Regions from separate parts of the Exiguobacterium sp. s70 genome, predicted to be linked through region 1. Evidence: a T-box and tRNA genes for the amino acid it is inferred to sense, from the RefSeq annotation. Region 1 holds a T-box; the other holds one or more tRNA genes.
What was found. The T-box of region 1 lies ahead of KNP84_RS05745 (valine--tRNA ligase). A T-box ahead of a tRNA ligase gene usually reads a tRNA of that ligase, here a tRNA-Val.
Positions count from the first base shown of each region.

Region 2: it encodes a tRNA-Val, which carries the amino acid that the T-box ahead of KNP84_RS05745 (valine--tRNA ligase) is inferred to sense. The anticodon was not compared.

Region 1 is NZ_JACSLV010000002.1:200,225-212,318, forward strand. Features, by position in the region: gene lon (endopeptidase La) at 1-2,168, shown strand, start outside; gene yihA (ribosome biogenesis GTP-binding protein YihA/YsxC) at 2,172-2,768, shown strand; gene KNP84_RS05715 (AI-2E family transporter) at 2,883-4,061, shown strand; gene hemA (glutamyl-tRNA reductase) at 4,247-5,590, shown strand; gene hemC (hydroxymethylbilane synthase) at 5,651-6,568, shown strand; gene KNP84_RS05730 (uroporphyrinogen-III synthase) at 6,561-7,226, shown strand; gene hemB (porphobilinogen synthase) at 7,223-8,203, shown strand; gene hemL (glutamate-1-semialdehyde 2,1-aminomutase) at 8,200-9,504, shown strand; T-box leader at 9,552-9,771, shown strand; gene KNP84_RS05745 (valine--tRNA ligase) at 9,827-12,094, shown strand, end outside.
Region 2 is NZ_JACSLV010000005.1:75,765-87,858, reverse strand. Features, by position in the region: gene KNP84_RS11890 (ABC transporter ATP-binding protein) at 1-275, shown strand, start outside; gene KNP84_RS11885 (methyltransferase family protein) at 383-937, shown strand; gene KNP84_RS11880 (DUF368 domain-containing protein) at 985-1,794, opposite strand; gene KNP84_RS11875 (GNAT family N-acetyltransferase) at 1,880-2,446, opposite strand; gene KNP84_RS11870 (sugar nucleotide-binding protein) at 2,547-3,296, shown strand; gene cypC (CYP152 family fatty-acid peroxygenase CypC) at 3,320-4,570, opposite strand; gene KNP84_RS11860 (potassium channel family protein) at 4,644-5,003, shown strand; gene KNP84_RS11855 (alanine/glycine:cation symporter family protein) at 5,022-6,380, opposite strand; gene yidD (membrane protein insertion efficiency factor YidD) at 6,510-6,785, opposite strand; gene KNP84_RS11845 (pyrroline-5-carboxylate reductase family protein) at 6,984-7,766, shown strand; gene KNP84_RS11840 (DUF554 domain-containing protein) at 7,803-8,507, opposite strand; tRNA gene KNP84_RS11835 (tRNA-Val) at 8,666-8,738, opposite strand; gene KNP84_RS11830 (GNAT family N-acetyltransferase) at 8,826-9,383, opposite strand; gene KNP84_RS11825 (DMT family transporter) at 9,451-9,765, opposite strand; gene KNP84_RS11820 (DMT family transporter) at 9,762-10,091, opposite strand; gene KNP84_RS11815 (TetR/AcrR family transcriptional regulator) at 10,103-10,681, opposite strand; gene KNP84_RS11810 (alpha/beta hydrolase) at 10,808-11,590, shown strand; gene KNP84_RS11805 (aminopeptidase) at 11,632-12,094, opposite strand, start outside.

The DNA of each region.
Region 1 (12,094 bases):
TTGTGACACAAAAAGAGACGGGGAAAGAATCACCTGAACCGGAAGACTTGTACGCGATCGGGACGCGCGTCCATATCGCCAAGATGAGCGAGCTGTCGAACGAGACGGTCCGCGTCCGCTTGGTCGGGAAAGAACGCGTCAAGATCAACTCGATTGAAGAGACGAAGGAAGGCTGGTTCGCAGACGTCGAGCCACTTGAACTCGTCGAAGGGGAAGAAGTCGAGCGGACGGCACTCGTGCGCTTATTGAAAGAACAGTTCGGAAAACTCGTCGGGTCCATCAAAGGATTGTCACCGGACGAGCGTCGTCGTTTCGAGATGTATGAACGGCTCGAGTCGTTGACCGACTATATCGCGTCGAAGCTCGACGTCGACGTCGATATCCGCCAAGCGATGCTCGAAGAACCGGACGCCGTCAAACGCGGCTTAGAGCTGCTCGAGATTATGACGCACGAGGTCGAGATCATCGAGCTCGAGCAAGAGTTGCGCGAACGGACGAAGAAGACGATCGAACAGGCACAAAAAGAGTACTATTTGCGCGAACAGATGAAGACGATTCAGCAAGAGCTCGGCGACCAGTCGCAAGAGTCTGAACCGAACCGTCTCCGTGAGAAACTCGAGGCGCTCGATTTGCCTGAGACGACACGGAAGAACGTCATGCGCGAAGCCGAGCGGTTGAACGTCGTCCCGGCGACGTCACCTGAATATGCCGTCATCCGCAACTATCTCGACTGGATCGCCTCGCTCCCGTGGGGCATCGAGACGGAAGATAAACTCGACGTCAAACATGCCGCCGATGTGTTAGATGACGACCACTACGGGCTCGAGTCGGTGAAAGACCGGATCCTCGAATATTTGGCCGTCCGTCAATTGACGAATTCGCTCCGTGGGCCGATTCTTTGTCTCGCCGGACCTCCAGGGGTCGGGAAGACGTCACTCGCCCGCTCGATCGCGTCGGCGCTCGAACGTCACTTCGTCCGTGTCTCGCTCGGTGGGGTACGTGACGAGGCCGAGATTCGTGGGCACCGTCGCACGTATATCGGGGCGATGCCAGGCCGCATCATCCGTGGCTTGAAACAGGCCGAGAGCAAAAACCCGGTGTTCTTGCTCGACGAGATCGACAAGATGGCGTCCGATTTCCGAGGTGACCCGGCGTCGGCTATGCTCGAAGTGCTCGACCCGGAACAGAACGTTTCGTTCTCGGACCACTATATCGAGGAACCGTTCGACTTATCGAACGTGCTCTTCATCGCGACGGCGAACGACGTCTCGCAAATTCCGGCGCCGCTCCTTGACCGGATGGAACTCATCCAAATCGGCGGCTACACGGAACTCGAGAAAGTCGAGATCGCCAAGCGTCACTTAGTACCGAAACAGTATAAAGAGCACGGCTTGAAGAAGAGCCAGCTCACGATTAAAGAGGACGCACTTTACGAAGTCGTTCGCCGTTACACGCGTGAGGCCGGTGTCCGGAACTTGGAACGCGTCATCGGTTCACTTTGCCGGAAAGCGGCGAAGCAAATCGCCATCGGCGAGAAGAAACGCGTCACCGTCTCATTGAAGAGCCTCGGCGACTACCTCGGGAAACCGAAGTACCGCTATGGCAAAGGGGAGACGGAAGACTCGATCGGTGCTGTCACCGGACTCGCCTACACGGCGTTCGGGGGCGACACGCTCACGATTGAAGTCGCACTCGCACCTGGTAAAGGCAAGCTCCAGTTGACGGGGAAACTCGGTGACGTCATGCAAGAGTCGGCGCAGACGGCGTATAGCTACGTCCGTTCAAACGCGGAACGGTTCGGGATTGACCCGACGTTCTACGAGCGCCAAGACGTGCATATCCACGTGCCGGAAGGTGCCGTCCCGAAAGACGGTCCGTCGGCGGGGATTACAATCGCGACGGCGCTCATCTCGGCGTTGACCGGGAAGAAAGTCCGCCGTGACATCGGGATGACCGGGGAAATCACGCTCCGCGGCCGCGTCCTGCCAATCGGTGGATTGAAAGAGAAAGCGCTCGCCGCACACCGAGCCGGCTTGACGACCATCGTCATTCCGAAAGACAATGAGCGTGACATCGATGACATTCAAGACACCGTCCGTGAGAAACTGACGTTCGTCCCGGTCACGACGCTCGATCAAGTATTAGAAGTAGCATTTGGAGGAAATTAAATAATGAAAATCACTAAAGCAGAATTTGTCACGAGTGCCGTCGCACCTGACCATTACCCGATTCATGAGTTACCGGAAGTCGCACTCGCCGGACGTTCGAACGTCGGGAAGTCATCGTTCATCAACAAGATTTGTCAGCGCAAAGCACTCGCACGGACGTCTTCGAAGCCAGGGAAGACGCAGACGCTGAACTTCTTCAACATCAACGATGAAATCATGTTCGTCGACGTCCCGGGCTACGGCTACGCGAAAGTCTCAAAGACGGAGCGGGAGAAGTGGGGCATCATGATGGAGCAATATTTGACGTCACAGAGCGCGCTTCGCGGCGTTGTCCTCTTGGTCGATATTCGTCATGAGCCGTCAAGTGACGACGTGACGATGTACAACTTCTTGAAGCATTACGAGATTCCGGTCATCGTCGTGGCAACGAAGCTCGATAAAATCAAAAAAGCGCAGCGTCAAAAACATGAAGCGGCCGTCAAACGCAAGCTTCAATTTGAATCGACTGACCGGTTCGTCGCGTTCTCGGCGGAGACGGCAGAAGGAAAAGACGAGGCATGGAAAGCAATTTATGATTTATTGACACGCGAAGAAGATTGACCGAAGACGAGGGCAACCCCTCGTCTTTTTTGTTTTCAGGGTTACGAGAGCGGGTAATTATCGTATAATTGTCCTAATTACATAAGACAAGAGAATAGAGAACGAGGTGGAAAGATGCAAATCATGTTTCAGAACAAATGGTACCGCTTTTTATTTTGGACGCTGACGATTTTCTTGGTCATCTGGGTCGGGACGGAAATTTCATTCGTGTTCCAACCAGTCCAAGTCATTTTGGCGCTCGTCACGGTACCGCTCATCATTGCCGGACTTTTTTATTATTTCTTAGTCGGGATTGTCGATTTCTTAGAAAAACGGATGGACGGCAAACGGCCGCTCGCCGTCGGGATTACGCTTGGTGGACTCGTGCTGATCTTTACGCTCGTCTTCAGCATCCTCGGCCCAGTACTCGCGGAGCAGGTGACGTCACTCGTCAACGCGATGCCGAGCATTGCCAAGGAATTACAGGTACAGGCGTTCGCCGTCCGTGACTCGCTCATGCAAAATGAGTTCTTGTCACGCTTCATCGCCGAGAATGACGATATGTTCACCGACTTCACGAACAACGTGACGTCGTATCTCGGAGACGTCTTCGGGAATGTCGCGTCATCGTTCGGTCGTCTTGTCGGCTTCATCACGTCGGCCGTCATCACAATCGTCGTCATTCCATTCATGCTTTTGTATATGTTACTTGACGGGAAACGTCTTCCGGACTCAATCGTGAAGTTGTTGCCGTCGAGCTATGAGCGTGAGACACGCAACATCTTACATGACATGCATACGACGGTTAAAAACTACGTCCATGCCCAGTTGATCGTGGCGTTCTTCGTCGGAATCACGTCGCTCATCGGATTATGGATTATCGGACTCGACTATGCCATCCTACTCGCGCTCTTCATGATGGTGACGAACATCATCCCGTACGTCGGACCGTTCCTCGGTGCGGCACCGGCCGTTGTCGTCGCTTTCATCCAAGATCCGATTAAAGTGCTTTGGGTCATCGTCGTCATCATCATCGTCCAACAGATCGAATCGAACGTCATCTCGCCGCTCATCCAAGGCAAGTCACTCAAGGTGCACCCGCTGACGATCATCATCGTCTTGCTCGTCGCCGGGAACTTGGCCGGGATTATCGGGATGCTCATCGCGGTTCCGTTCTACGCGGTGGCGAAAGTCGTCGTTCAAAATATCGTCCGCATTTACAAGCTGAGGGAACGGAAACATTACCTCGAAGCGGAGGAAGAAGAAAAGACCCAAGAGAGTACAATCATCACCGATCCATCCTCTTTAAAATGAGGAATCAAGTAGAAATGGTCTCTATGTCCGTTTCTACTTTTTTTTGTCACAAAAAGTTCTTAAATTATTTCACAAAAATCGAACAGAAGATTATAGTTCCTAAATAAAAATTGTTATAATGTACGGTAGAGATGTGAAAAAGAAGAGACAACCGTCGGTGGATTTTGGATGAGGGGAAGAGGTACATGCATATTGTCGTCGTTGGACTAAATAACAAGACAGCCCCTGTCGCGATTCGGGAGCAGTTCTCGTTTGGGGAGCAAGAAATCGTGGATGCGATGATTGCACTTCGCGAAGAGAAAAGCATATTTGAATCGGTTATTTTGTCGACTTGTAACCGAACAGAGCTATATGTCGTCACAGACCAGCTCCATACGGGTCGTTATTATACAAAACGGTTTTTAGCGAACTGGTTTGATTTAGAGATGGACCAATTCACCCCTTATTTATCGATTCGTGAAGGAGAAGAGGCGATTCGCCACTTGTTCCGCGTCACGTCTGGACTCGATTCGATGATCATTGGGGAAACACAGATTTTAGGACAAGTGAAATCGAGCTTCTTCCGCGCCCAAGAGAACGGGACGACGGGAACGGTGTTCAACAAACTGTTCAAAGAAGCCGTGACGCTCGCCAAACGTGCCCATACTGACACGCAAATTGGGGAAATGTCGGTATCGGTCAGCGCGGCAGCAGTCACGCTCGCCCAAGAAATGTATTCGTCGCTCGATGACAAACAAGTCGTCGTCGTCGGCGCGGGTGAGACAGGCGAGTTGACGACGCTCAACTTGTTCGAGGCCGGCGCGAAACAGATTGCCGTCTTTAACCGGACCGAGAGCAAAGCGAAAGCGGTCGCCGACAAGTTCAAAGGCCGGGCCCACTCGATCCGTGAGATTGCTTGCGGCTTGCTTGACGCCGATATTTTAATTAGCTCGACCGGTGCGAAAGAAGCGGTCATCGCCTATGATGATGTCGCCGCAGCTCAATTGCTCCGCCGGGAACGTCCACTGTTGTTAATCGACATTGCCGTGCCGCGAGATATCGATCCAGCGGTCCGGGCGCTTCCGGGCGTCCACTTGTTCGATGTGGATGACTTGAACGGCATCGTCAATAAAAACTTGGCGGCCCGTCTCATTGAAGCCGAAAAGATTGAAATCAAAATCGATGAGGCGATTCAAGAGTTCCAAACTTGGCTCATCACGCTCGGTGTCGTGCCGATCATGAATGAATTGCGCGCCCGTGCGCTCAACATTCAAGAAGAGACGATGGAAAGCCTCGAGCGCAAGCTCGATCATCTGTCGGACCGCGATAAAAAAGTCATCGGCAAGCACATGAAGTCAATCATCAACCAGATGCTTCGTGAACCGATTGATTACATCAAAGACGCCGCCGCGCAACCGGATGCGAACACACGCATCAATCAGTTCGTGGAGACGTTCGGTCTAGATGTCGACGTCCCTGACGCCGAACCGGAAACGGAAGAAGCCGAAGCGATGTCAGCGAAAGCACCACTTCGCGCCTTGATGCGCTAATACAAAACAAAAAAAGGCGGCGGATCTCGTCGCCTTTTTCTATGAAGGGGATAACCGATCATGCGTAAAATTATCGTCGGCTCACGCCGCTCACAACTTGCGATGACACAGACGAAATGGGTCATCGATCAATTGAAGAAAGCCGGAGCTCAAAACGAGTTCGAAATCAAAGAGATCGTGACGAAAGGGGACCAAATCGTCGACGTGCAACTCTCGAAAGTCGGCGGCAAAGGGTTGTTCGTCAAAGAGATTCAGCAACAGATGCTCGCCGGGGACATCGATTTCGCGGTCCACAGCATGAAAGACGTCCCGGCCGAGTTGCCGGAAGAGCTCTATATCAGTTGCATGCCGAAACGCGTCGACGCCCGTGATGTGCTCATCTGCGAGAACGGCTATACGCTCGAGACGCTCCCGGAAGGTGCCGTCATCGGGACGAGCTCACTGCGCCGCGGTGCCCAAATGCTCGCCGCTCGCCCGGACTTCGACATTCAATGGATTCGCGGGAACATCGACACGCGCCTCAAAAAACTCGAGACAGAAAACTTCAACGCTATCTTGCTCGCTAAAGCCGGGCTCGAGCGCATGGGTTGGACGGACCGCGTCGACTTCGAAGCGCTTGACGCCGATATGATGGTCCCAGCCGTCGGACAAGGCGTACTTGCCATCGAAAGCCGGAAGGACGACGCTGAAGTGACGGCAATTCTACAATTGCTCCATGACGACGTGACGGCGAAAGCCGCAACAGCGGAGCGGACGTTCCTCAAGGCAATCGAAGGCAGCTGCCACGTACCGGTCGGCGGTTATGCGACGGTCGATGGCGACGACGTGACACTCACAGGCCTCATCGCCTCGGTCGACGGCAAAGAAGTGCTCCGTGTGACGAAGACGTCGTCAGACGCGGTCGCACTCGGGAAAGACGTAGCAGACGATTTGCTCGGACGCGGCGGGCGCGAAATTCTCGCCTCGGTCAATGCGTGACGTCTGGTACACAGGGACAAAACGACTGACCGCTTCGCAGCGAGCCCGGCTCACCGCGAGCGGTCTTTCCGTTCATCACGTCCCGCTCATCGAGACGAGATTGACGCACAACCAGATGCCAATCAGCCGATTCGATTGGCTCGTCGTGACGAGCCAGACGGCGGTACCGGCGCTTTGTGACGTCCCGCGTGACGTCAAAGTCGCGGCCGTCGGCGAGAAAACGAAACAAGCACTCGAGGCCGTTGGATTCACCGTCGCGCTCATGCCGGAGACGTTTACGGGCGAGTCGTTGTTCCATGACCTTGCAACTGTCGTAAAAGCAGACGAGGTCGTCTTGTTCGCCCGGGGCGACTTGGCGAACACGGCGCATATGACGCAACTCGAAAACGTCCACGACTGGGTCGTCTATGAGACGATTGGCCGTGAACTGACAGAGACGGAAGTCGAGGCGCTCGAAGGAATCGAGGCGCTCCTCGTGCTCAGCCCGTCCGCCGTCCGGGCGCTCACGCCATATCTCGACCATTTCCACGGGACGTGGTACGCCATCGGTGAAGTGACCGAGCGCGCCGTCCGGGAAGTGTCGACGTTACCGGTCCGAGTGCCTGAGTGTTATACTATGGATGCATTAATACAGTGTATAGGGGAGGATTTTTCATGAACCAGTTTGACCGTCATCGTCGTCTTCGTTCATCGAAGTCAATGCGTGCACTCGTACGTGAAAATCATGTTCGGAAAGAAGATTTGATTTACCCGCTCTTCATCATCGAAGGGACAGACATTAAACGCGAAGTCAGCTCGATGCCGGGCGTCTTCAACTTCTCGCTCGACCGTCTCGAGGACGAGATCAACGAGATCGTCGACCTCGGTATTCAATCGGTGCTCTTGTTCGGCGTACCTGAACATAAAGACCCGGAAGGTACGGAAGCGTATCATGACCACGGCATCGTCCAAGAAGCGATCCGTAAAGTGAAAGCGTGGGCACCACAGCTCACGGTCATCGCCGACACGTGCCTCTGTGAATATACGTCGACAGGCCACTGTGGCATCGTGAAGAACGGTGACGTCGATAACGACGCGTCGCTACCACTTCACGTCCAGACGGCCATCACGCAAGCACAAGCAGGCGCTGACATCATCGCGCCGAGCTCGATGATGGACGGCTTCGTCGCCGCGATCCGTGAAGGACTCGACCAAAACGGTTTCAACCATATCCCGATCATGAGTTACGGCGTCAAGTACGCATCGGCGTACTACGGACCGTTCCGTGACGCAGCGCAATCGGCACCTGGTGAAGGCGACCGCAAAGGCTATCAGATGGACCCGGCCAACCGCCGTGAAGCGTTCCGCGAATCACAATCGGACGTCGAGCAAGGCGCCGACTTCATGATCGTCAAACCAGCGCTCGCGTTCATGGACATCATCCGTGACATGCGCGATTCGCTCGATATGCCGATCGTGGCGTATAACGTGAGCGGAGAGTACGCCATGGTCAAAGCGGCTGCTTTGAACGACTGGGTCGATGAGCAACGCATCGTCATGGAGACGATGGTCGGCTTCAAACGGGCCGGTGCGGACCTCATCGTCACATATTTCGCAAAAGACGTCTGTCGCTATTTGGAAGGAGACTACGCATGACCTACAAACAAACACGCTCAGAAGCGGCGTTCGAACAAGCACGTCCGCTCATGCCGGGCGGGGTGAACAGCCCGGTCCGTGCCTATAAATCAGTCGGCATGACGCCAATCTTCGCTGAACGCGGTGAAGGCTCACGCGTCTACGATATCGATGGCAACGAATATATCGATTACGTCCTCTCATGGGGACCACTCATCCTCGGCCACCGCGACCCTGTCGTCACGAAGGCGATTCAAGAGCAAGCCGAGAAAGGCTGGACGTTCGGGACACCGACCGAGCTCGAAACAAAAATGGCCGAGCTCGTCATCGAGCGCGTCCCATCAATCGAGATGGTGCGCATGGTCAACTCGGGTACGGAAGCGACGATGGCGGCACTCCGCCTCGCACGCGGTTACACGGGCAAGACGAAAATCTTGAAGTTCGAAGGCTGCTATCACGGTCACGGCGACTCGCTCCTCATCAAAGCCGGATCAGGTGTCGCGACACTCGGTCTCCCGGACTCGCCGGGCGTACCAAAAGACTTGGCGAGCCAGACGCTCACGGTGCCATATAACGATTTGGATGCCCTCCGCATCGCCTTCGAGAAGTTCGGCGACGATATCGCTGGTGTCATCGTCGAACCGGCGGCCGGCAACATGGGCTTCGTACCACCGCAACCTGGATTCCTCGAAGGACTCCGCGAAATCACGGAACAATACGGTTCGCTTCTCATCTTTGACGAGGTCATGACCGGATTCCGGGTCGGCTATAACTGTGCCCAAGGCTACTTCGGCGTGACGCCGGACTTGACGTGCCTCGGGAAAGTCATCGGCGGCGGCCTACCGGTCGGTGCCTATGGCGGGAAACGCGAGATTATGGAACAAATCGCGCCGCAAGGACCGATTTACCAGGCAGGGACGCTCTCGGGTAACCCACTCGCGATGATCGCCGGCTATACGACGTTGTCGCAACTCAAGCCTGAGCACTATGCTGAGTTCGAACGCAAAGCGGACCGTCTTGCCGAAGGCTATACGAAAGCAGCCGAGAAGTATAACATCCCGCACGACACGAACCGGGCCGGCTCGATGTTCGGATTCTTCTTCACGAACGAGAAAGTGACGAACTTCGAGAAGGCGAAGACGGCGAACCTCGACTTGTTCCGTGCTTACTATCAGAAGATGGCGGCGCGCGGCGTGTTCTTGCCACCGTCACAGTTCGAAGGATTGTTCCTCTCGACCGTGCATACGGACGAAGATATCGACTTGACGCTCGCAGCGGTCGACGCGACGTTCAAAGAGCTGCAACAAGAGTTTTCATTGTAATCTTGACGGAACCATCTTCTGTCGCTACAATTGTTTAACAGATACGATTAAAAGCTACGATGAGGAATAGTACGCCAACAACATCCTTTTTCAGAGACGCGGCCGCTTGGTGCGAGGCCGCGAAGGATGGTGCGGAAGTCGCCTCGGAGCTGACCTTTTGAACGAAGTAGGAAGGTCCGGTCCATCGACCGTTATTCGATTTTGAGGGCGCCACAAGTGGCGAACTAAGGTGGTACCGCGGAAGATACGGCTTCTTTCGTCCTTAGCGTTAAGGACGAGAGTAGCCGTTTTTTTGTCCACATTATTAGAGGAGGTTGGGCATATGACCAACGAGACAAACGAAATCACCATGCCGACGAAGTACGATCCAAGTGCGACGGAAGCGAAATGGTATGACTACTGGTTAGAGAACGACGTATTCAAAGCAGACGAGGACGATTCAAAACAGCCTTACACGATTGTCATCCCGCCACCGAACGTAACAGGGAAACTTCACCTCGGACACGCGTGGGACACGACGCTCCAAGATTTGCTGACGCGCCTCAAGCGCATGCAAGGCTATGACGTCCTCTGGCTCCCAGGGATGGACCACGCCGGGATCGCGACGCAAGCGAAAGTCGAACAGAAGCTCCGTGAGGACGGCATCATGCGTTATGACCTCGGACGCGAAAAGTTCCTCGAGAAGACGTGGGAATGGAAAGACGAGTACGCCGACACGATCCGTGCCCAGTGGTCAAAACTTGGCCTCGGTCTCGATTACTCACGTGAGCGCTTCACGCTCGACGAAGGACTCTCGAAAGCGGTCCAGGAAGTGTTCGTTCGTCTCTATGAGAAAGGCTTGATTTACCGTGGCGAGTATATCGTCAACTGGGACCCGGCACAAAAGACGGCCGTCTCCGATATTGAAGTTATTTATCAAGAAGTCGAAGGCGCATTCTACCACATGAAGTATCCGCTTGCGGACGGCTCGGGCCACATCGAGATCGCGACGACACGTCCGGAGACGATGCTCGGCGATACGGCCGTTGCCGTTAACCCGAAAGATGAGCGTTACGCGCACCTCGTCGGCAAGACGATCATGCTTCCGGTCATGAACCGCGAGATTCCGATCGTCGCTGACGACTACGTCGACATGGAGTTCGGTACAGGTTGCGTCAAGATCACACCGGCGCACGACCCGAACGACTTCGAGATCGGGAACCGCCACGAGCTCCCGCGCATCCTCGTCATGGACGAAGGCGGCAAGATGAACGAGAATGCTGGCAAGTACGAAGGGCTCGACCGTTTCGAATGCCGCAAGCAACTCGTCAAAGACCTAGAAGCAGACGGCACGCTCGTCAAGATTGAGCCACACACGCACTCGGTCGGTCACTCGGAACGTTCAGGCGCAGTCATCGAGCCTTATCTTTCGAAACAGTGGTTCGTCGACATGGAGCCGCTCGCGAAAGCAGCGCTCGAAGCGCAAGGACATGACGATACGAAAGTCAACTTCGTCCCAGAGCGGTTCGAAGGCACATACCTCCGTTGGATGGAGAACATCCGTGATTGGTGTATCAGCCGCCAACTCTGGTGGGGTCACCGCATCCCGGCTTGGTACCACAATGAGACAGGTGAGATTTATGTAGGTAAAGAAGCACCGGCGGATAGTGAGAACTGGCATCAAGATGAAGACGTGCTCGACACATGGTTCTCGTCAGCGCTTTGGCCGTTCTCGACGATGGGCTGGCCGGATACGGACTCGGCAGACTTCAAACGTTACTTCCCGACGAGCGCGCTCGTCACGGGTTACGACATCATCTTCTTCTGGGTATCTCGCATGATTTTCCAATCGCTTGAGTTCACTGGGAAGCAGCCGTTCAACGACGTGCTCATCCACGGTCTCATCCGCGACTCGGAAGGCCGCAAGATGTCGAAGTCGCTCGGTAACGGCGTCGACCCGATGGAAGTCATCGACCAATACGGCGCGGACTCGCTCCGCTGGTTCCTCCTTACGGGATCGACACCAGGGAACGACCTTCGTTTCTATTGGGAGAAAATCGAATCGACATGGAACTTCGCGAACAAGATTTGGAACGCGAGCCGTTTCGCCCTTATGAACATGGACGGCATGAAGTATGAGGAGATCGATTTGTCAGGTGAGAAGACGCTCGCTGACAAGTGGATTCTCACTCGCTTGAACGACACAATCGACCAAGTGACACGTCTCGTCGACAAGTATGAGTTCGGCGAAGCCGGCCGTTACTTGTACAACTTCATCTGGGAAGAGTTCTGTAACTGGTACATCGAGATGGCGAAACTCACGCTCTACGGTGAGGACGAGGCTGCGAAAGCGACGACGCGTTCAGTGCTCGCGTACACGCTCGACTCAATCATGCGTCTCATGCATCCGTTCATGCCGTTCCTCACAGAGGAAATCTGGCAGCACTTGCCGCACGAAGGCGACTCGATTGTCCGTGCGAGCTACCCGACACGCCGCGACGAGCTCCACTTCGCGGACTCGGTACCAGCGTTCGAAGCGGTCATGAACGTCATCCGTTCGGTCCGTAACATCCGTTCGGAAGTGAACGCCCCAATGTCGAAACCGATTCAG
Region 2 (12,094 bases), on a different contig from region 1:
CCATCGTCATGGTGCTCCACGATTTGAACCAGGCCGCTCGCTTTGCCGATCATATCGTTGCGATGAAAGACGGCGAGGTGCTCGCGACCGGTTCGGCTGAGGAAGTCATTTGTCCGCTCGTGCTCAGACAAGTGTTCCATATCGATGCCATCATCGGGCGTGACCCCCGGACCGAAAAACCGATGTGCCTCACTTACCATTTGATTAAAGATGAGCTAAAAGAAGCGCCCCCTGCCCAGCAGGCCGCCGCAACCTTGCTTGCCAATGCCCGTTAGGCTTTCTCGACGTCCCGCACATCGCGAGACGTTTTTTCGATTCCTGCACGTTAGTGAGGAGGAAGACACGGGTAATACATCGAAGGTATTGAAAAAGGAGGCACGTTATGGATTGGCTCGATGGATTATTTGTTCTCACCTCGGTCGCTTGGCTATATGAAATTTGGCGATACCGAAACCGGTCCGAACCTACCGATGGTGCCAGTGAGCACGCTAGTTTTTATATCGTCTCATTGATGATGGTTACCGTATTCGCTATCTCGATCGGACTTTCTGTTTGGACCGATACACGTCAGGCCACACTGCAACGCCTGCTCGGCCTGAGCGGGTTCATCGCCGGTGTCTCACTTCGCTATTGGGGCATCCGACAATTGCGCCATCAGTTCACCCGCCACGTCGTCGTCCGGCCCGCGGATGAGCTCGTCAGTTCGGGACCGTATCGTTATTTACGCCACCCCCTCTACACGGGGCTCTTATTTATCACGTTCGGATTTTCACTCTTTTTCGCACCTTGGACGATTGCTCTCGTCGGTACATGTTTGATGAGTCTCGCTCTCTTATGGCGCATCCATATCGAGGAGAAAATGTTGACATCTCACTTCGGTGTGACGTATCAGACGTGGGCCAAGTCACGTAAACGCTTGATCCCGTTCATTTATTAAGCAAAAAACATGCACGCTCGTCTTCATTGACGGGCGTGCATGTTTGGTTAAACGGAGAAACGTCCAAGTAGACGGACGATGATGAATCCAGCGAAGAACGAGAGGACACTGAGTATCCACATGATTGTCGTGTCCGGCAGACCTGGGAATACGACCGCAAGCGAGCCGATGACCAACCCGATGATGACCGAAAACGTCATGCCCGGAAAATGACCGAGCAAATAGCGAATCACTTTACTGCTGACGATAAAACCGACGGCCACTCCAAGACCGACGATGCCGATAATGAGCAGGTTCAAGTTCGACAACGCGCTGATGACGGTCGGATACACCCCGATCAAAAGCAATACGAATGAGCCACTGATTCCCGGCAACAACATCGCCATACTGCCGAGCCATCCTGAGAAGAACAAGAGAATCGTCGTCCCTGTCGAGAGTTCCGTGATGATCGCCGTATCTGCTGGTTTGATGATCGCCATGCTGGCCACAAGAATCGCCCCGATGACCATCGCGACGATATGTACCGGTCGCATGACGGCTCTCGTTCGAAATTCAAAGAAGAGCATCGGGATAATCCCGAGAATCAATCCGATGAAAAAGAACTGGGTCGGTTCATAATATTCGAGCAAGAGGAACTCAATCACGCGGCTGAGTCCTAAAATCGCCCCTGCCATCCCAATCCCGAGCGGAATCAAGAACAACAAGTGCTGTTTCCAATGCCGACTGAAGATACCGCTGATGGCTTCAATCAAACGGTCATAAATTCCTAAAATGACTGCAATCGTCCCGCCGCTGACGCCAGGAATCAAATCACTCGTTCCCATCGCGATGCCGCGCAACATATTCTTCCACTCCATACACAATCTCCTTTTTCTCTCTCAATGTGATCAAGCCTATAGTATAGCCGAGTCCCGATCGGTTTGCATCGGTTTCGTGACGTGTTCAGGCGTTCTCGCTTACCGTAAACGTCATATAATCGAACCGTCCCCCGGATATCTCAATCTCTTTCTCTTTCATAAAGCCGAGACGTTCATACAATCGACCTGCTGCCGGGTTCGTCTGATCGACGTTGAGCGTGACGCGAGGAATGTTCATGGCACGCGCATGAGCAATCGCCTGTTGAATCAAGCCCGTCCCAATCCCGCGTCCGCCGAACGTCGCGTCGACGGCGACCGAGTCGATATACAGGACGTCGCCTTCCGTTTCGACATCCAAATCGTCGGGCTGACCGTTTGTCCGGAGCCAAGCTTTAATCGGTTCGTCGAGCATTGCCGCCTGCTCGCCGTGATACGCAATCAGGATGCCTGCAATCGTCGCATCGGATTCGGCCACCCATATGTTCTCGTAGCTCAAGCGGTTGCCAGGCTGACCAATCCACATCGCGAGTCGATCGAGCACGTGCTCTTGATCGGATGTGCCGGTCAATGAATAGGCGATTTCATGAATCGCCGTATAGACGAGCGGTGCAATCTGCAACTGATCGTCCGGTGTCGCTTTTCGAATATTCATCATTATCGCCTCCACTCAACAGTCTAGCATAAAGCTGTCCACAAAGGGTTTGTCAGTTCGTGAAGTGTGGGATGATAGAAACAAAAGGGAGGAATGCATGATGAAAGCAATTTTGACTGGTATGAACGGGACCGTCGCCCCCGTCGTCGCCGAGACGTTAACGCGGCATGGCATCGAGCCCGTGGCCTGGGACCGAACGAAAGTATCGACCACAGATGAGGCCGAGATGCGACGTTTCATCGAATCGGTGCGTCCGAACTACTTTCTTCATATCGGGATGGGTGCCGTCGAATGGGCCGACACGCTAGCTCGGCTATGCGGAGAATATAAGATTCCATTTCTCTTCACGAGCACCGTCTCGGTGTTCTCTGACAACGTGACAGGGCCAATCACACCGGACATGCCTCCTGACGCGACCGATGAATACGGGGCTTATAAGCGGGCCTGCGAAGAGACGATTGCCCGGACCAATCCTGGTGCCCAAATCGTACGGCTCGGTTGGCAAATCGGGCATCGTGCCGGTTCGAATAACATGATGGATTATTTCGAGAACGAGATGAAACGACATGGCGTCATCGTCGCGAGCGCTCACTGGTACCCGTCTTGCTCGTTTTTGGAAGACACGGCCGATGCCTTGTTCGAGATTTTGACGAAGCGAGGGCCCGGGCTGTACCAATTGAACGGCAATTCGAGTCACTCTCTGTATGACATCGTGATGGCGCTCAAAGAGTCACATGATACATCGTGGCAAATCGAACAGACTGATGAACCGAAACGTGATAATCGAATGGTCGATACGAATATCACGATTCAACCGATTACCAAACGGCTAGCGTTACACACGAAATGAGTCGCCCGCGGGCGACTCATTTATTAGTTCTTTCGAATCTGATTCAGCACGAAACGGCTCTTCGGTAAACTCGGCAAATCGACAAAGCTATAACTGAGGTCTTGCGGCGGCACCTCGTAACGGTAACGTGTTAGGAACACGTCGATCGTCTCACGCATGATTGCAATCGTCACATGCTCTCCCGCACAGCGGTGTCCGAAATCGACATCCCCGCCGCCTTGCGGAATGAACGTGAACGGACTTTCCGTCCAGTCTTTGAACCGATCGGGGTTGAATGTATCCGGTTCCGTCCACAAGGAAGGGTCATGATTCGTCCCATATAAATCGAGCAAGACGAGCGTCCCTTCTTCGAACGTAAATTCGTTCCACGCGAAATCTTGCTTGACCCTCGCAGCGGTCACGGGGAAAAATGGATAAAAGCGTCTCACTTCTTGAACGAACCATGTCGGTTCGGTCTCACCACGCGCCAATCGGTCCCGCGCTTCCGGAAATTGGTGGAGCGCCAATACAGTGAACAACACATAAATCGAGACAGCCACGGTCGGGCGCAATATATTGATTACTTCGACAGCAACGACGTCGGCCGGAAGCAGATGACCCGCTTCATCCCGATGCCAAGAAAATTCATATAACGCCGTTTGTTCGTTTGGGAGAAGCCGGTTCGTCCGCACTTCTTCGACCATGCCACGCACCCACGCCTCGGCCGAGGAGCGGGCCGCTCGCCCCCGAACATGTTTTGGTCCGAGGGCAGTCCCAGATTCAAATAACAATTTCATCTCGTCCGTCCGACGCGCTACTTCGCTTTCATGGAGCGGGACCCCGGCCCATTCACAGACGGCCCGCATGAGAACTTCTTGCGCCGTGTCATAGAGCACCGTCTCGTCAGCTGCCGCGTCGAGCGCCCGTTCCCACTCCCGGCTGACCAGCTTCGTTAACCGCTTGATATTTTGTGGGAACATGAGCGCCATGAACATCTGTTTGCGATGTGTATGGGCCGAGCCGTCTAACGTCTGCACACCATCCTCACCGAATAGTGTTTTCAGCAACCGTTTCGGTGCCGCATCTTTGCGCACGAACTTGTCCGCGTCATAAAACAAGGCTGCCGCCTCGCCGCCTCCGAGACAGATGACGCGTTCGCCGAGCAAGCGTGTTTCAAACAGAGTGGATTGAAAGCTCTTCCGACGGTTCGGGACGTATAAGTATCCTTCCCGCAGAAACGCCAGACTATGGTCTAGCCCTTCCTCTTTCGGAATCGGTCGTGTCATCGTCATCATCCTCTCCATCTTTTCTATAAAGGATGTTCCCCTGTTCCTAGCGAACAAACCTATAGGGAAAGGAGGAAATGAAATGCTATCTTTCATCTTGACGTTCCGGCGCATGTTCCGTGGGATTTGGCGTGGCTTGAAGGATGCGGAGTTTCAAGTCTTGTTCAGTCTCGCCTTCCTGACCATCCTCTCCGGGACACTGTTCTACTCACGCTTCGAAGACATGCGTTGGCTCGATGCCCTGTATTTCAGTGTCGTCACACTCACGACAATTGGCTATGGGGATTTTGTCCCGACGACCGATATCGGCAAAGTGTTCACGATCGGCTATGTCATCACGGGTGTCGGCATCATGGTCGGTTTCATCACGAAAGTGTTCGACCATCTTCAACAAGCACGGCTCGAAGAGGTTCGCAAACGCAATACGCCACCGTCCCCGTAAGGATGGTGGCGTATTGGTTTAAGAAGCTTTTCGATTTCGATTTTCGAGTTCGAGCTGTTGATTGAATCGCTTCGTCTCGGCAATGACGACACCCGACAAGAACAGTAAGCCAATCAAGTTCGGGATGGCCATCAAGCCGTTGAACACGTCCGAGAGCGCCCAAACCAAATTGAGGTTCGTCGTCATCGCACCGAGACCGGCGACGAGAACGAACGCAATCCGATAAGGAAGAATCGATTTTTGACCGAACAAGTAATGAATCGACCGTTCCCCGTAGTATGACCAGCCGAGCACCGTCGAATAGGCGAACATGACGAGTCCGATCGTCACGATATAACCGCCGGCCGGTCCAAGGAATTGCTCGAACGTCGCCGTCGTCAATTCGACACCCTCGAGGCCCGATCCGATTTGACCGCCCATGACGAGCGTGATTCCCGTGACAGAACAGACGATGAGCGTATCGAGAAACACTTGCGTCATCGAGACGAGCGCCTGACGTCCCGGCATATCCGTTTTAGCAGCCGCTGCGGCAATCGGCGCCGAACCGAGACCTGCCTCGTTCGAGAAGACGCCGCGCGCCACACCGTAACGAATGGCGGCCCCGATGGCTCCGCCACCGATCGCTTCGGCACTGAACGTGCTGCTGAAGATGAGGGCGATGGCATCCGGAATGAGCGTATAGTTCATCACCATAATCAACAATCCGCTGCCGAGATAAAAGACGATCATGACTGGTACGAAGTAACTGACGACGCGACCGATTGATTTGACACCGCCCAAGATGACCGCACCTGTGAAAATCATAATCAAGATACCGGAGACATACAACGGCACGTCAAAGGTCGTCTTGAGCGCCATCGCGACCGAGTTCGTCTGCACCCCGTTTCCAATCCCAAATGCCGCGAGCGAGGCGAATCCTGCGAATGCGACGGCGAGCCAACGTTGCTTCAAGCCACGTTCTAAGTAATACATCGGCCCCCCAGCCATTTGTCCGCGTTCATCGGTCACCCGATATTTAACGGCGAGCACAGCTTCGGCGTATTTCGTCGCCATACCGAAAAATCCGGATACCCACATCCAGACGATCGCCCCCGGTCCACCGAGCACGACCGCGGTCGCAACCCCGACGATATTCCCCGTACCGACGGTTGCTGCGAGCGCCGTCATGAGCGCTTGGAAGTGACTGATATCCCCTTTCGATGTTTTGTCTTGATTTTTAGAAAACGCGAGCTTCAATGCGTACGGCAACTTCGTGACTTGAAGTCCCCCGAGCCGTACCGTCAAGTAGATGCCTGTCCCCACAAGCAAAATCAATAACGGTGGTCCCCACACAAAGTTCGAAATCGTACCGATGAGTTCACTGAACGATTGACTCATATTGAATTCCCCTTCCCCTTATGTAATCGTACCCCTCTATTTTTTCAGAATACTTAGAAGATTGTCAAAAGTATTGTAATAAAACAACGATTTGATTTTTAAGCTGTATCTAAAACAGCGAGCCGCCGGTTAGACGTCTCGCTGAGAAGGGGGTTTTTCACGTTGTAAAGGGGCGCGCCAATCAAATTCATCCGGCACGTAGTCGAGTCCGCCTGAATGAAACGGTTGGCACCGCATTAAGCGGCGAGTCGTCAAATACCCACCTTTAAGGGCACCATGCTTTTCAATCGCCTCGATTCCATAGTGCGAACACGTCGGATAAAAACGGCAAGTCGGCGGTTTCAACGGCGAGATGAACCGTTGATACCCTTGAATCCCCCGCACTAACACTCGTTTCACTCTCATCGCCTCCAGTTTGATTACTGCCATAATAGCTTGCCCGGGCCAGCTTGTCATCTATGGTGCATGCGACAATCAAATGACAAATCGCTCATCTTTTTTTCCTTTGTTTTACAATTTGAGCACGATGGGCGCTATTTGTTGCGTCATTTGTTATGATAAGCAACATGTATACGACCGAATCTATATGAAGAGGTGACGAGAATGAATATTTTAATGGTAGGTGCAGGATCGATGAGTGAGTCACTCGTACGCGGATGGCTTGCCTCAGGTGTGTCGCCTGAACAAATCACGATGACGAACCGGAGTGATCGGACACGTTTGACAGCGTTACAGGCCGAGCTCGGCGTGCAAATCGTCGACGAAGAGGATGTCAACGCGTATGACATCGTCGTCCTCGCGATGCAACCGGACGGGGTCATTCCTTACGTGCAATCTAAAACGTGGAGCACACCGCTCCTCGTCTCCGTAGCAGCTCATATCGAACCGAGCGAGATTGAAGAGGCGTCAGGTCTCCCTGCCGTCTGCGCGATGCCGAATACCCCAGTCGCTTATCGGAGCGGCATGACCGGACTCTGGTTCGGCCCAGAGACCGATGATACGGTCCGCGAAACCGCGACGGCGCTGTTTGAACGCGTCGGACGGACGGCCGTGACGGATGCGAAGACGATGTCCGCCTTCATGGCTGCCGCTGGATGCAGTCCCGCTTTCTTTTATGAAATCGTCGGTTCGATGACGCCCGTCTTGACCGATGCCGGTTTCGATGAAGCGACGGCGCGCCAAATCGTCGCCCAGGCGATGAAAGGATCGGCTGAACTGTTGCTTCACGAGACACGCCCGACGAACGACTTGATTGCGGACGTGGCCGCGCCAGACGGTCCGACCGACCGCGGTGTCGGTGTGCTTCGCTCGCGCGATTTAGCAGACGTCATGGCTTCTGCCCTTCGCGAAAGTGCGAGAGAAGAAGTCGAACAACCGAAGAATTGAAAAAATCCGAGAAACGCATCGCGTCTCTCGGATTTTTTATTGGACGATATGTAAAATCGAGACGATGACCGCGACCATCAAGATTCCCGGCAATAAGTTCGCGACGCGAATCCGCGTGATGCCGACCAAATTTAAACCGATTGCGACGATCATGACACCACCGGTCGCCGTCATCTCTAAAATAAAGTCATCCATGAGCGACTCCGGGATGAACTTCATGATTTGAATAGCGAGCAAGGCGATTGCCCCTTGGTATAAGAGAACCGGGACAGCCGAGAACATGACCCCGATGCCGAGCGTCGAGCTGAGGACGAGTGCCGTGAAACCGTCAATCAATCCTTTCGTATAGAGGACGTCATGATCCCCGCGTAATCCGCTGTCGAGCGCGCCGATGACGGCCATCGCCCCAATGACGAAGATGAGCGTCGCCGTGATGAAGCCCTCGGCGATACTTGACTTGCTCTTGCCCCCGAGGCGGCGTTCCAATTGATAGCCGACCTCGTTCAACTTCTCATCGAGCTTCCACCATTCGCCGAGTGCGGCCCCGATGACGAGACTGCCGATGACGATTAAAAAGTTCTCACTTTTCATCCCCATTTGAACGCCAAGCAAGACGACGGCGAGACCGATGGCTGCGGTGACCGTCTCTTTCATTCGTTCGGGGATGCGGTGAAACAAGAGTCCAAGTAATGTGCCAATCACGATCAACGCCGCGTTGACGATTGTTCCGGTTAAGACCATCGTATAATTCCCCGTTTCTGTATGTATTGAGAGGAATATACCAACTGTTTATGTAGGCTGTCAATTGAAAGAAAAACAAAAAAAAGCCACTTCTCGCAAGAAGTGGCGTCGCGGAAACCCACGTTCCTATGGGTTTCGCATCGGGTTTGGCACCCAAGTGATTCTGACTGGGCTCGAACCAGCGACCTCTACCCTGTCAAGGTAGCGCTCTCCCAGCTGAGCTACAGAATCAGGTCGTGTCCTCTCTTAAGGACACTATTAATATATCAAGAAACTAATGCCTTGGCAACTGTTTTTTAAAACTTTTTTTTACTTTTTTTAACGCGTCATTTCTTCCCGTTTCATATGGCGGCACAACCGTTCTAAATCACCGGCATATACCGAGACGAGCATGCCTTGATATTCGGTATCCCGATCCCAATGCAGTCCGTTCGCTTTCGCGACCCGTTGCGATGGGACGTTATCCGGATGAATCAAGGAAATGATCTCTTTCTCACCTTCTTCGAACGCATGACGCATGAGACGAGCCGCTGCCTCGCGTCCGTAGCCCATATGCCAATGCTTCGGCGCCAACCAATATCCGACTTCAAGTTCAATCGTGCCGTCGAGTTCATGGAGCAACGTGCCGGCATGACCGATTGGCTCGTCATTTTCATGCGACATCAATTTGAGCAACCCGGTTTGACGACCCGTCTGATAGCGGGCCAACTGGCGCTCGAACCATTCGATCGTCTGTTCATCCGTATATGGCTTTCCATCCGGGCTAATGAAACGCATCACGCGCGGATCTTGGAGTAGCGATTTCACGAAATAAAAATCAGCAATCGTGTAAGGTTCGAGTCGTAGACGCTCGGATTGCAGTTTGATATGACTCATCGTCCCCGCCCCTTTCGTTCACAGTCTGAACTATTCAATTCCCGTTTTTATTCGAAGCTAATCCTGATCACGCGACAACTTTTAATCCGATGACACTCCCGATAATAAGCAATAAGAAGAAGATACGCCACCGGTCCCGCGATTCGTTCAAATACAGCATGCCGAGCACGACGCCGCCGGCCGCCCCAATCCCGACCCAAATCGAATATGCCAGCCCGAGCGGGAGCGTCTCGAGAGAGCGCGACAACAAATAAAAACTTAAGGCAAACGTTCCGACGGACAAGATCGACCATTTAACAATCTGATAGCCTTTCGATTTTCCCATCCAAAAGACCGCCATCATCTCGGCAAGACCCGCGCCAATCAAAAATACCCAACTCATGCCGATTCTCCTCCTGTCACTTGTTTCAGTCCAATCACACCGATGAGGAGCGTCGCGATAAAGACGAGCTTCATGCCGGTCAGCGCCTCATCGAACAAGACTGCACCGACGATGACCGTTCCGACGGCCCCGATGCCGGTGAACACTGCATAACCGGTCCCGGCCGGTAACGTCCGGAACGACATCGCCAACAACCCAAAGCTCACAACTAATAAGAGAACGGTCACCACGCTCGGACCGAGCACCGTGAAGCCGTTCGACAGTTTCATCGTCGTGGCCCAGACGATTTCAAGCAGGCCGGCTAGAATGAGCCAAACCCAGGCCATTTGATCTTGTTTCATGTCCATCCGACTCCTTTCTTATAGATGGTGAATGCGGCCTGTTGCCGCTTGACGCGATTCGTCTCGAGCGTGAAGAGTGAGATGAGCGCGCCGTCGAGAAAACAATAGTAGGCATCGTAAACGTCCTCGAGCGACTGTTCGGGTAACGCCCCTTGCTCCATCGCCAATCGAAACTGTTCTTTCTCAAACGCTTGCAAGTCCGTCTCGACCGACCCGAGCGTCGTCTCGATGAACAATCGCAATTCAGGCGGCGGGACGAGCAACATCCGCTTCGTCAGCATCCATGTCTCCTCTTCTTCAAAGAAGCGAATCAACGTCTCGACGATGGCCTCGATCCGTTCGAGCGGTGCCGCGCCCTCAGTGGCGTCCCGCGCTTCTCGCCAGACGCGATCGTAACGATCTGCCATGTCCTCGACGACTTGTTTGAACAATTGCTCTTTTCCTTCGATATGGGCGTATAGCGACGCTTTCTTAATGCCAACATCCTCGGCGAGTGCCGCTAATGATAGTCCTTCATACCCTTCAAGCGCAAAGCGCCGCCGTGCCGCCAGCTCGATTCGTTGTTTCGTATTCATCCGTCATCGACCCCTTTCTTCATTATCACTTTACCTAACGAACGGTAGGTAGTCAAGTGTCGCGATTGCATTTCTCGTCCACACCCGGCAAACTAAAACCAGTTGACTGCGAAAGGAGCGCTTTATATGCTCGACCAATTCAGCTTCACCTTACCGACCGAGGCCATACGTGGCCGGAAGCGGATTGTCCGTGTCTATCGTCCCGACTTCGTGTCGGCTGACGAACGAATCCCGGTCCTCTATATGCACGACGGTCAAAACGTGTTCGACGGCAAGACCGCCACGATCGGCGAAGGTTGGTCAATCGACCGCCACATCGAGGACTTGCAATTGCCGCTCATGGTCGTCGCCATCGCGAGTGCCCCGGACTGGCTCGACCGCTACGATGAGTATTCGTTTTATGAGGATGAGATGCTATATCGCCGAATCGGGCCGGAACTCGCCAAGACACGGCCCACGCTCGGCGGGAGAGGTCGGGCTTACGCCGACTGGCTCATGAAAGAGTTGAAGCCGTGGATTGATGAACGCTACGCGACCGACCCGGACGACGTCGGCGTGATGGGCAGCTCGATGGGCGGGGTCATCTCGCTCTATATGATGACGGCCTATCCGTCCATCCGGCGCGTCGGCTCGCTCTCGACAGCCGCTTGGGCCAATCTCGACTCCCTCATTCGGGATGTGAAGCAGGCCGATGTGACGGCGCGTCTCTATATGGACATCGGGACGAACGAGACGAGCGGACCGATCACGCCCGAGGATTACCTCTATACGAACGCGAAACTCGTCGAGACGGTCGCACGAACAGGGATCGCCTTCCGCTATGAAGTCGAGCCCGGTGCCGTCCATAATGAAATCGCGTGGCGGCGTCGGCTACCGAACGCCCTCGCCTTCCTCTATGAATTGACATAAAAAAGAGACGAATTCCACGAAGGGATTCGTCTCTTGCTTGATTAAATGACCCAGTTGCCGTCACGCATGATAGCTTCGCGTGAACCGTCTTCGAGTTCGCCGTCGATGTTCATCTCGGCCGAGCCGATCATGAAGTCGACGTGTGTCATCGAGTCGTTCGCACCGTTCTCGGCGAGCTCTTCAGCTGACATTTGCGGTCCGCCTTCGAGACATGTCGAGTAGGCGCGTCCGAGCGCCAAGTGGCATGATGCGTTCTCGTCGAACAACGTGTTATAGAAAAGGAGACCCGAGTTCGAGATTGGTGAGTCGTCCGGCACGAGCGCAACTTCTCCGATACGACGCGCCCCTTCATCGAGGTTCAACAACTCATCGAGTGCCTGTTGGCCTTGTTTCGCTTCCGCCTTCACGACTTTCCCGCCTTCGAACCAAAGCGTGAACCCATCAATCAAGTTGCCGCTGTAGCTGAGCGGTTTCGTGCTCGAGACGTGTCCTTCGACCGAATCT